Regions from separate parts of the Paenibacillus sp. FSL E2-0201 genome, predicted to be linked through region 2. Evidence: a T-box and tRNA genes for the amino acid it is inferred to sense, from the RefSeq annotation. Region 2 holds a T-box; the other holds one or more tRNA genes.

Region 1 (5,694 bases), 2.9 Mb from region 2:
CTGGTCGAGTGACTCTGCGCCGAAAATGTAACGGGGCTAAACACACCACCGAAGCTATGGCTAGATACGTATGTATCTGGGGTAGGGGAGCGTTGTATGTGGGTTGAAGGTGTACCGTAAGGAGCGCTGGACAGCATACAAGTGAGAATGCCGGTATGAGTAACGAAAAGATCAGTGAGAATCTGATCCGCCGAAAGCCCAAGGTTTCCTGAGGAAGGCTCGTCCGCTCAGGGTAAGTCGGGACCTAAGGCGAGGCCGAAAGGCGTAGTCGAAGGACAACAGTTTGAAATTACTGTACCACCGTAATCCGCTATGAGCGATGGGGTGACGCAGGAGGGTAGTGACGCGGACTGATGGATATGTCCGTCTAAGCAGTGAGGCTGATGTGTAGGCAAATCCGCACATCATTAAGGCTGGGCTGTGATGGGGAGCGAAAATTGTAGTAGCGAAGGTCATGATCTCACACTGCCAAGAAAAGCCTCTAGCCAGGAGAAGGTGCCCGTACCGCAAACCGACACAGGTAGGCGAGAAGAGAATTCTAAGGCGCGCGGAAGAACTCTCGTTAAGGAACTCGGCAAAATGACCCCGTAACTTCGGGAGAAGGGGTGCCCCGGTAGTGTGAATAGCACGAGGGGGCCGCAGTGAAAAGGCCCAAGCGACTGTTTAGCAAAAACACAGGTCTGTGCGAAGCCGCAAGGCGAAGTATACGGGCTGACGCCTGCCCGGTGCTGGAAGGTTAAGGGGAGTGGTTAGGGGTAACCCGAAGCTATGAACCGAAGCCCCAGTAAACGGCGGCCGTAACTATAACGGTCCTAAGGTAGCGAAATTCCTTGTCAGGTAAATTCTGACCCGCACGAATGGCGTAACGACTTGGGCGCTGTCTCAACGAGAGATCCGGTGAAATTTTAATACCTGTGAAGATGCAGGTTACCCGCGACAAGACGGAAAGACCCCATGGAGCTTTACTGCAGCTTGATATTGAATTTGGGTACGATCTGTACAGGATAGGTGGGAGCCGTAGAAATCGGAGCGCAAGCTTCGGTGGAGGCGCCGTTGGGATACCACCCTGATCGTATCTAGGTTCTAACCTAGTGCCCTAATCGGGTACGGGGACCGTGTCAGGCGGGCAGTTTGACTGGGGCGGTCGCCTCCTAAAGAGTAACGGAGGCGTTCCAAGGTTCCCTCAGAATGGTTGGAAATCATTCGAAGAGTGCAAAGGCATAAGGGAGCTTGACTGCGAGACCTACAAGTCGAGCAGGGACGAAAGTCGGACTTAGTGATCCGGTGGTACCGCATGGAAGGGCCATCGCTCAACGGATAAAAGCTACCCTGGGGATAACAGGCTTATCTCCCCCAAGAGTCCACATCGACGGGGAGGTTTGGCACCTCGATGTCGGCTCATCGCATCCTGGGGCTGAAGTAGGTCCCAAGGGTTGGGCTGTTCGCCCATTAAAGCGGTACGCGAGCTGGGTTCAGAACGTCGTGAGACAGTTCGGTCCCTATCTGTCGTGGGCGCAGGAAATTTGAGAGGAGCTGTCCTTAGTACGAGAGGACCGGGATGGACGTACCGCTGGTGCACCAGTTGTTTCGCCAGAAGCATGGCTGGGTAGCTACGTACGGACGGGATAAGCGCTGAAAGCATCTAAGCGTGAAGCCCCCCTCAAGATGAGATTTCCCAATTAGTAAGACCCCTTGAAGACGACGAGGTAGATAGGTTGGAGGTGGAAGTGCAGTAATGCATGGAGCTGACCAATACTAATCGGTCGAGGGCTTATCCTATACTTAAAACGCAAATTCAATTCGGATTCAGTTTTCAGGCGATTAAGCCTGGTATGAATATTCCCTGATAGCTCAGTTGGTAGAGCACTCGACTGTTAATCGAGTTGTCACAGGTTCGAGTCCTGTTCGGGGAGCCATATGGAGAGGTGTCCGAGTTTGGCCGAAGGAGCACGATTGGAAATCGTGTAGGCGCCACAAGCGTCTCGAGGGTTCGAATCCCTCTCTCTCCGCCACAAATTTTTAATTAGTATGGCCCGTTGGTCAAGGGGTTAAGACACCTCCCTTTCACGGAGGTAACATGGGTTCGAATCCCATACGGGTCACCAAATTTTCACTTGATTTTGTATAGTGGACTTTGGTACAATAACAATTGTTGTTTACGGAGGCTTAGCTCAGCTGGGAGAGCATCTGCCTTACAAGCAGAGGGTCGGGGGTTCGATCCCCTCAGCCTCCACCATATTCATTTAAGAACGACGCGGGGTGGAGCAGCCCGGTAGCTCGTCGGGCTCATAACCCGAAGGCCGCAGGTTCAAATCCTGCCCCCGCAACCAATTTTCATCAAGTAATTATATCTTTTGGAACCGTGGTGTAGTTGGCCTAACATGCCTGCCTGTCACGCAGGAGATCGCGAGTTCGAATCTCGTCGGTTCCGCCATTTTCTTGGCTCGATAGCTCAGTCGGTAGAGCAGAGGACTGAAAATCCTCGTGTCGGCGGTTCGAATCCGTCTCGAGCCACCATGTAGTATACAACTTAATATGCCGGTGTAGCTCAATTGGTAGAGCAACTGACTTGTAATCAGTAGGTTGGGGGTTCAAGTCCTCTCGCCGGCACCATCTTTGGGGGATTAGCGAAGTGGCCAAACGCATCAGACTGTAAATCTGCTCACGTACGTGTTCGGTGGTTCGAATCCATCATCCCCCACCATTTTTTAGGGGCATAGTTTAAAGGTAGAACAACGGTCTCCAAAACCGTTGGTGTGGGTTCAATTCCTGCTGCCCCTGCCAATCTTTATCTAAAGTCTTTCTCTAAAGTTTAATATGGCGGTCGTGGCGAAGGGGTTAACGCACCGGTTTGTGGATCCGGCATTCGTGGGTTCAAGTCCCATCGGTCGCCCCATTTACTTTAAGAAGAACAGCAACAATATTAGTTTAATATGGCGATTGTGGCGAAGTGGTTAACGCACCGGATTGTGGTTCCGGCATTCGTGGGTTCGAGACCCATCAGTCGCCCCTTTTATTTTAAAATGTTATTGGGGATTAGCCAAGCGGTAAGGCAACGGACTTTGACTCCGTCACGCATAGGTTCAAATCCTATATCCCCAGCCATTTTATGCGGACGTGGCTCAGCGGTAGAGCATCGCCTTGCCAAGGCGAGGGTCGCGGGTTCGATTCCCGTCGTCCGCTCCAAATTTTTCATATGGCGCCATAGCCAAGTGGTAAGGCAAAGCTCTGCAAAAGCTTTATCCCCAGTTCAAATCTGGGTGGCGCCTCCATTAATTTCATATGTGCCGGCGTGGCGGAATGGCAGACGCGCTCGACTCAAAATCGAGAGGGAAACCGTGGAGGTTCGAGTCCTCTCGCCGGTATATCAAAAAGGTTAGTAAAGTTGCTAATACAAGCGACTTTACTAACCTTTTTTCTTTGTCTATGAACTTTTATTCTTAAGCCGTTGAATTAGAGACACTTCTAATTCAACGGCTTTTTTATGTGAAGCGGAGTGAATTGTAATTTTATTGACTGCTTAGTCGGAATGTCCGCGGTGTGAGACCTACCTCACGTTTGAACATATTGCAGAATTGAGCGTCATTCACAAACCCTGCAGCGGCAGATACTTCTGAGATATGCATTTGGGTATGTTGCAAGAGAGACTTTGCATAATCCAGACGTTTCAATAGTAGATAGCGAAGAGGTGAAGAACCGAATCGCTCTTTAAATAAATGGCGGAAACGATCATAGCTGTATCCAGACATCTCAGAGAGTGTTGCGACCGATAGCTTATGGCGGTAATGCTCATTCATATAGTTTAGAACATATTGGACTCTGTCTTCCGTTGGCGATTGAAACCCAGAGGCGCTAAGAAGCCGTATCAGATGAACAGTGATTTCGCTCATTTGAAGGTTCAATAGTTCAGAGAATCCATCTTGTTTGCGCGTAAACTCTGCTTTCATTCGAAGCAAGATCTGTAGAACAGTATGGTCTTTATCATCTTCATATACGCCTTGCAAATTCTCCATATTTGGGTGATTTGAATGGAAGCCTACAAATAGTATAGTAGCGTCTTCGCGATGATTCTCGTCATGTTTATGATTGGGTGGTATTAGCGCGAATGAAGAAGAACGAAAATGATAACTTCGCGAACCTACATTGGTAGTTCCTAATCCGTTTAAATAATAGACTAGTTCATAACATTCATGCTGGTGTGGTGGAATATAGGTATTAACCTCATGTGCTGCATTTACAATATATAGAACACGATCCATGATGAGCCTCCAATAATTATGTTTTAGCCGAATCGTACAAAATTATGACCGAAATCATATAATTATTTTCATTAATATTTGATATGATCGTATCAAGAAATCCGAAGATTAGCAACCTGACTGGCCATCTCGTTCGGAAATTAGTCGGATTATTCGTAAAAATTATAATTTTCTCTCTATTTTTGAGTGTATTCGTTAAAATCATTAAAATTTTGACAATGTTACATGCAATATGAGAGTTTCCATCTAAATCGTGAAATATACAACGGACTAAGAAGGAGAATCTCTCAAATTACTAACCAACTATAAATAGGGGGAATAGAAAAATGAATAAGAAAGTTCTTTCTTTGTTGTTACTAGTAGTAATGGTAATGGTCACAGCTTGTGGAAATAATACGTCGAGTAATGGATCTTCCACGAATGCAGGATCTAATGCAGCTGAAGGTGGAGAAACAGGTTCAGGGGATAAACTCAAAGTTGTACTTCTGATTCCAGGAACGCTAGGGGATAAATCATTCTTTGACTCTGCGAATAGCGGTCTGCAAAAGGTTAAGGATGAACTGGGTGCAGAAACAAAGGTTGTAGAAATGGGTGTCGATAAAACGAAATGGGAGCCTACGTTTAACGATATCGCCGCTGAGGATTGGGATGTTATTATTTCTGGCGGTTCGGAAATTACAGAGATGTTTAATGCAACGGCTGAATTATATCCAGACAAAAAATTCATTAACTATGATACCGATATAGATGAAGCACCAGAGAACATGTACAACATGTCTTATGCGACTAATGAAGTATCTTTTCTGGCAGGTGCTGTAGCGGCGCTAGCTACACAATCCGATATGCCTAATGCTAATCCTGAGAATGTGATCGGATTTGTAGGCGGTATGGATATTCCAGGGATTAACGCTTTCTTGGTTGGCTACATTCAGGGCGCTCAATATGTTGATCCTGATGTGAAGGTAGCTGTATCGTATGCTGGTGATTTCGTTAACCCGGCTAAAGGTAAGGAGCTTTCACTGATTCAATATAACTCCGGTGTGGATGTTATTTTTAACGTTGCTGGGGGTACAGGTCTTGGGATCTTTGATGCAGCTAAAGAGAAGAAGAAATATGCTATTGGCGTAGACTCTGATCAGGCGATGTTACTTAATGAAACAGATAGCGAAAAAGCAAACTTGATCGTTACTTCTTCTATTAAAAAGATTGATAGTGCTATTCTGGGTGCCGTGAAGAAATTACAAGAGGGTACGCTTGAAATGGGTAAACGTGATGTATTGAGCTTCGTAGATGATGGTGTAGGCATTGCAGAGAATGAGATATATAAAAATGTCTTCCCAGCGGATCTTCAGGCTAAAGTTGAAGAAGTGAAGCAAAAGCTGATCAATAAAGAAATTACAGTAGATAACGCGATGGGAATGGAAACCTCAGAAGT
Region 2 (5,694 bases):
GTTGTAACCGAAACTTCTGCTGACATGCCTACAAGGGCACCTTCAGAGTTAGTCAAGCCAACGGTAACATCAAAGAGGGAGACTCCGTTCGAGACGGTGCCTTCCTTGGCAATCTTAGTAACACTCCCCTTGAATTCAGTGTCGGGCAGGGCATCTAATGAAATGGTAGCAGGCATCCCTATTTTCACTGTAGGAATATCAAGCTCATCCACCTGCACAATGACGCTTAAATTAGCATAATCGGTGATATTTATGAGCTCAGAGCCATCCATCGCTTTTTCACCGCTGGCTATGTTCACTGTTGTAACAGTTCCGTCAATAGGAGCGGTTAAGGGATCTGGAGGGAGCATATCCTCTTGTACAGATGCGATTTTTTCTATTTGAGAGGCAATATCCGTTTTTGCTTTTTCAATCGAACGTTTGGCACTATTCAACTCGTCTTCGGAGGTACCCGCCACGGCAAGCTTCTTATACTGCTCCTGCTTGTCCTGAAGATCTGTCTCAAGCGAGGTAAGGGAGGTTTGTTCCTGCTTAAGATTGTCGCTCAGGTCATCGCCTTCGAAGGTAATTAGTGTTTGGCCTTTTTTCACAAGGTCACCTTCTTTGACGAGTACTTCAGCTACGGTTCCGGCGTTCTTCGTTTTCACTTTTCCCGTTTCGGTGGCCGTGACAGAGCCTGCTCCAGATACATTTACTACAATATCGCCCTTTGTAACCGTAGCTGTATTCACGGGCACTTCAGCAGCCTGACTGTTCTTATCAGGTAGAAATGTATAAACCAACAATCCGGCTGTTGCTACAGCTACTACTCCGATGGTCCAGAGCAACACTTTTTTCTTCTTCATTTCTTTCCTCCATAGCTCATCAAATTTCTTAACATAGGCCACCTCGCGCTTTTACTAATTGCTGGATGGAGTGTTAGAACCTGAATCAGTGTTTGAAGCGGAATTACTGCTTGAAGTGGTTGAAGCTGCCTGATAAGCGACCACATAGGTTTGTGTTCCCAGCAGATTGCGATGGCCTTGGAATTCGTCATATACATTCAATCGGATCGCGCCACCGTCTAGTGTTTTGTAAAGATTGCTTGTGAATGTTGTGGTGTACGACTTGAAATTACCTAATGGCAGATCTGTGCCAAGCATTAATGTCTTTTCCATCGTTTGCCCAAGGGGGTCGATCAATTCTAGTACAAGCTTGTGCTCATAGTTGCCCGATTCGTAAAGCGTACTGCTTGACAGGTTGTAGTTTAGGACTGTACTGAGCGTATCTTTACCAGCGGTGACGGTGGCGACTGCATTTGTAACGGATAGGGTATAAGGGAACAGTTCTACATCCAAAAGATTACTCTTCGACTCCACCGCAACATTATTTAGTCCCAGTGAAACCGTATTGATATACCCCGTTGATTTGCCGCCTGGAGCAGTGAGTTTTCCTTCGGATATCCCTTCACCGACATAAAGCACAAGCTGAGAAGGATCTACACCAAGTGGAAGCTTAGTCCAGACGGTGATCAGATTTTTTCCATTAGGGCTCGTGGAAGTTGTAGACTGGCTGACCTCGGCTTCATAATATTGATTGTCTGGCGTTTTGTAATACGCTACGAGTTGAGCCTGCTCCGATTTACGTGTTTCCTCACTGTTCATTTCCAATTCTGTGTACATGATACTGGAGCTTGTACCCTGATAGACCGTTGTCCGGCGCTCTAAGACTTCTGCTTTTTTGCTTTCAAGCTCGATATGGAAGGAACTTAATGCTGCAACCTCCTGAACACGGCTGTCCAACTGATTTGTGCTTAACGAAAGAAAATTAATTTTGCTTTCGCCGGAGGTTTCTTGCAGCGTTATTTTTAATTGATTGAACTGATACGTATACGGAACATTGGCCACGACATAAACATTTGTGGATTCATTTGGACCGAGTATGGTTTGCGTACTTTCTGTGATGACTTGGGAAGTACTGCTGACATCACTCTCGCCAGCTTTAATAACACTTGTAAAAGCAGGAAGCTGCACAGAGGTCGATTTCGTGTTGCGGATATTGATTTTCGCTACAAGCTGATCTTTGTCTGCCCAAGGCAGCCGCTGGATGTTCTCAAGCTTGACGGCAAATGAGCCGTGACTGTTCTCCACAGCGTATTCTGTATCCTGCCAATTGTTGGTTTGTAGCTTGTAAGGAATCTGATAATAGGCAGTAGGAAAAATAATCTTACCCTCGGCAGCGGGTTCAGTCATTTGTAGCTGCAGCGTGCCTTGAGCAATCGTTAGTGGAATATCTGCGCTGAACTCGATTATTTTTTCTTCCAGCGGCTTGAGTGTGAGGTTAGCAAAAGCCTTCGTGTCCACAGGGAAGCTGTATCCTTCAGCGGCTTTAACGGCGAACTCGTAAGCAGGCAAGGTTGTTGCTTTGTTGCCGCTATTCTTTACTCGGAACTGTAGCGTCCACTTCGCGGTGCCGTTGTCGGCATAGACATTAGCGCTTTTTAACTGCGTCTCGACAGTATTGCTATTGATAGTAAGCTTCTTGATGACATTGCCGGCTACTAGAAGATCCGGTGTGGTAGCGGCGGGAAGGTTATAGGTGACGATGGGCAACACTATTTTTAATGAGGTATCTTCAGCCGCAAATTGCAGAGTCATATTGTCTGTCTTCATATAAGATGGGATTTCCGTCATGTAGTAGATTGTCTTTTTTTCTTGTGGCTGCACTTTGTAGTTACTGCTCGCATCATCAAGTGTTAGTTCAAATACAGATCCACCAGCGGATGAGAGGTATCCCTTAAGTCCAGGATCACTGAGTATCTTAGTCCCCTGATTGGTTAAGCTCACTCCTACCTTGGCGTACACCTTACCGTTATATTTGTAAATTTGCAGACTTTCTGCTTTGGTTGTTACGGGCTGATTATTCAGGGTTATCTTTTTACTCTGGCCTCTAGTGACCGCTTGTGAAAAAGCTGCAGGAAGGGTGAAGGTTCCCAGTTTTTTTTGATAATCGCTGGAGCTGCTGAAATCCCAACCGAATAATGAGATCTTAGTTCCATTTAAAGATGTGGATTTACCGACGTTTACGTAATAGGTTACGGATTGACTGCTTTTGGAGGGGATGGCTTTGACGGTTGCGCTGCTGGTTACGGGGCTTCCTTGGATAACTGTTCCTCCGGCAGTAGTAACTTTAGAGAAATAATCTACAAGATTGATACTGCTACCGGTCCCGTTGTAATAGCTGAGTGTGTATGTAAGAATATTGCCGCCATCCTGAGTCAAAAAGCCAACATCGCTCAGCTTCACGCTAAAGTTACTCTTTAAAGCTATCGAGCCGAGTTTATCCAGAGTGGATACGGTGGTGGTAGTTGCTGTTTTGGTGGATGAAGTAGCCGTCGATGCCGCGTAAGCTCCGTACGCTCCGAACGTTGTAGCTTGACTCAGAACTGCCGTGCTAAGCATGATCACAGCTACTTTTGTTCTTCGTGCATGCATGTAATTCCCTCCCGGTATGAAATTCCTTGTACTATGAAGGTGTCAATGATTGAGTACAACCATGCCTTCTTAATAATGGAAATTATCAAGCTCCGCTGAATGTTAGCTGAAAAAAAGTCCCCAAAACGGCTCTGAACCTTAAAGCCAGCTTAACGCCAGATAAAAATTGCCCTAATTATGCTTGAACTTGTCAAAACGACAGATTTTGCATATAATAAATAGACATATCTCTTACATTAAAGGGATACCTGACAATTAGATTGAATTGTGAAATGCATTGATGGAGAAGAGTACACAGTGCCTGACTTACAGGGAGGAGACGCCGGTGATTGAGAGCGTTTCTAGGAAACAGAGCTGTCGAAGTTCACTCCGGAGCAGTTCCTTGAATTCCTTAAGATTGCCTTGTAAGGAAGCGTAGGGGAAACCGGTCACAGACCGTTATTTCTGTATAAAGTGAGATAGGTATCTGTCCAGCCAAAAGAGGGAATGAAGCTCTTAAGGGGAACAGATCAGCTTGTCTAACAAGGGTGGTACCACGGTCTTTTCGTCCCTTACCGGGAGGAAAGGCCTTTTTTTGTTGAATTATAAGAAAGTATAAGCTTCACGCTATACTTTTTCCTTATAATTCTCGCATAAACGCATACCGTCCTTAAAGGACGCCGAAGGCGTTTTAGCTTGAACTAGACAATGATTGAAGGGGGCTGTACACGGCCATGAAAGAGAAGTTGGAAGCATTGAAGGTAGAAGCACTGGCTAAGTTGCAGGAGGTTATGGATCCACAGGTTCTGAATGACCTAAGAGTGAAGTATCTCGGTAAAAAAGGTGAGCTTACAGAAGTTCTACGTGGTATGGGAGGACTTAGTGCTGAGGAGCGTCCGGTTATCGGGCAAGTAGCGAATCAGGTGCGTAGTGCGATTGAGGAGATTATTGGAGCGAAGCAAGAGGCATTTCAACAACAGGAGACACAACAGCGTCTGCAGGCTGAAAAAGTCGACGTAACCCTGCCTGGCCGCCGCATGCAGCAAGGGGGCATTCACCCGCTTAGCAGAGTGGTTCAGGAAATTGAGGATATTTTCATTGGTATGGGCTACCGTGTGGCTGAAGGTCCTGAAGTGGAGACCGATTATTATAACTTCGAAGCCTTAAATCTGCCTAAGAACCACCCGGCTCGTGATATGCAGGATTCCTTCTATTTGACGGATGATCTGCTCATGCGTACTCAAACGTCTCCTGTACAGATTCGTACAATGCAGGCTATGAATGGTGAAGTTCCGGTTAAAATCATCTGCCCGGGTAAAGTATTCCGCCGTGATGATGACGATGCAACGCACTCCTTCCAGTTCCATCAAATCGAAGGTTTGGTTATCGGAAGCAACATTCGGATGAGTGACCTGAAAGGTACATTGCAGCAATTCGTGCAGGAGATGTTCGGCCCGAATACAGGCATTCGTCTTCGTCCGAGCTTCTTCCCGTTCACCGAGCCTAGCGTTGAAGTGGACGTAAGCTGCTTCAAATGTGGCGGCGATGGTTGCAGACTGTGCAAGCAAAGCGGATGGTTAGAAATTCTTGGCGCGGGTATGGTGCATCCAAATGTTCTGGAAATGGGTGGCTATGATCCTGCTAAGTATAGCGGCTTCGCATTCGGTATGGGTGTTGAGCGGATTGCTATGCTTAAATACGGCATCGATGACATTCGTCATTTCTATAACAACGATATGAGTTTTGTAAAGCAGTTCAAGGGCGTTTAGATTTTTGGTGGGCGAGCTGGCTGACGGGTTATGAGGATGGATTTTGGAGCATTTGATTTCATGTTGTAAAAACCCTATTAAGCTAGGATCGGAAAGGAATTTTGGAACTGTAGGAGCGATAGCGACCGCCTGAAAGCTTTCCGTAGGAAAGCTAGCATCGTAAGCATAAGCTTTGTCCCCGGATTTCCACCGCGAAGAGCGGTTTAGATCAAGAAATCTGGGGACAACAGCGGCCGGAAGTCCAAAGATTCCTTGCAGGGACCGCTCTTAATAGTGTTTTGCAGTTGAAATTGAGAGCTCTTAATCAAGCCTCCGACTGGAAGCAGATCGAACGGCAAGTAGATAAATACATCTGAAACATAAAGGAAGTGAGCGGACATGAAAGTATCAACCGGATGGTTGGCTGATTATACATCGATTGAAGGAGTAACCGCCGAAAAGCTAGCGGAGAAGATTACCGCTGCCGGCATTGA

What was found. A T-box is a leader RNA that pairs with one kind of tRNA and senses whether it is charged. The one in region 2 lies ahead of pheS (phenylalanine--tRNA ligase subunit alpha), so its partner is inferred to be a tRNA-Phe.
Region 1: it encodes a tRNA-Phe, which carries the amino acid that the T-box ahead of pheS (phenylalanine--tRNA ligase subunit alpha) is inferred to sense. The anticodon was not compared.

Annotation. Positions count from the first base shown of each region.
Region 1 is NZ_CP150154.1:5,845,342-5,851,035, reverse strand. It holds rRNA gene NSU15_RS26330 (23S ribosomal RNA) at 1-1,779, shown strand, start outside; tRNA gene NSU15_RS26325 (tRNA-Asn) at 1,841-1,916, shown strand; tRNA gene NSU15_RS26320 (tRNA-Ser) at 1,920-2,012, shown strand; tRNA gene NSU15_RS26315 (tRNA-Glu) at 2,031-2,105, shown strand; tRNA gene NSU15_RS26310 (tRNA-Val) at 2,161-2,236, shown strand; tRNA gene NSU15_RS26305 (tRNA-Met) at 2,254-2,330, shown strand; tRNA gene NSU15_RS26300 (tRNA-Asp) at 2,357-2,434, shown strand; tRNA gene NSU15_RS26295 (tRNA-Phe) at 2,442-2,517, shown strand; tRNA gene NSU15_RS26290 (tRNA-Thr) at 2,538-2,613, shown strand; tRNA gene NSU15_RS26285 (tRNA-Tyr) at 2,619-2,704, shown strand; tRNA gene NSU15_RS26280 (tRNA-Trp) at 2,711-2,784, shown strand; tRNA gene NSU15_RS26275 (tRNA-His) at 2,821-2,896, shown strand; tRNA gene NSU15_RS26270 (tRNA-His) at 2,937-3,009, shown strand; tRNA gene NSU15_RS26265 (tRNA-Gln) at 3,031-3,105, shown strand; tRNA gene NSU15_RS26260 (tRNA-Gly) at 3,112-3,186, shown strand; tRNA gene NSU15_RS26255 (tRNA-Cys) at 3,199-3,272, shown strand; tRNA gene NSU15_RS26250 (tRNA-Leu) at 3,287-3,365, shown strand; gene NSU15_RS26245 (AraC family transcriptional regulator) at 3,510-4,259, opposite strand; gene NSU15_RS26240 (BMP family ABC transporter substrate-binding protein) at 4,586-5,694, shown strand, end outside.
Region 2 is NZ_CP150154.1:1,912,065-1,917,758, forward strand. It holds gene NSU15_RS08415 (efflux RND transporter periplasmic adaptor subunit) at 1-845, opposite strand, end outside; gene NSU15_RS08420 (hypothetical protein) at 900-3,473, opposite strand; T-box leader at 3,742-4,028, shown strand; gene pheS (phenylalanine--tRNA ligase subunit alpha) at 4,187-5,221, shown strand; gene pheT (phenylalanine--tRNA ligase subunit beta) at 5,600-5,694, shown strand, end outside.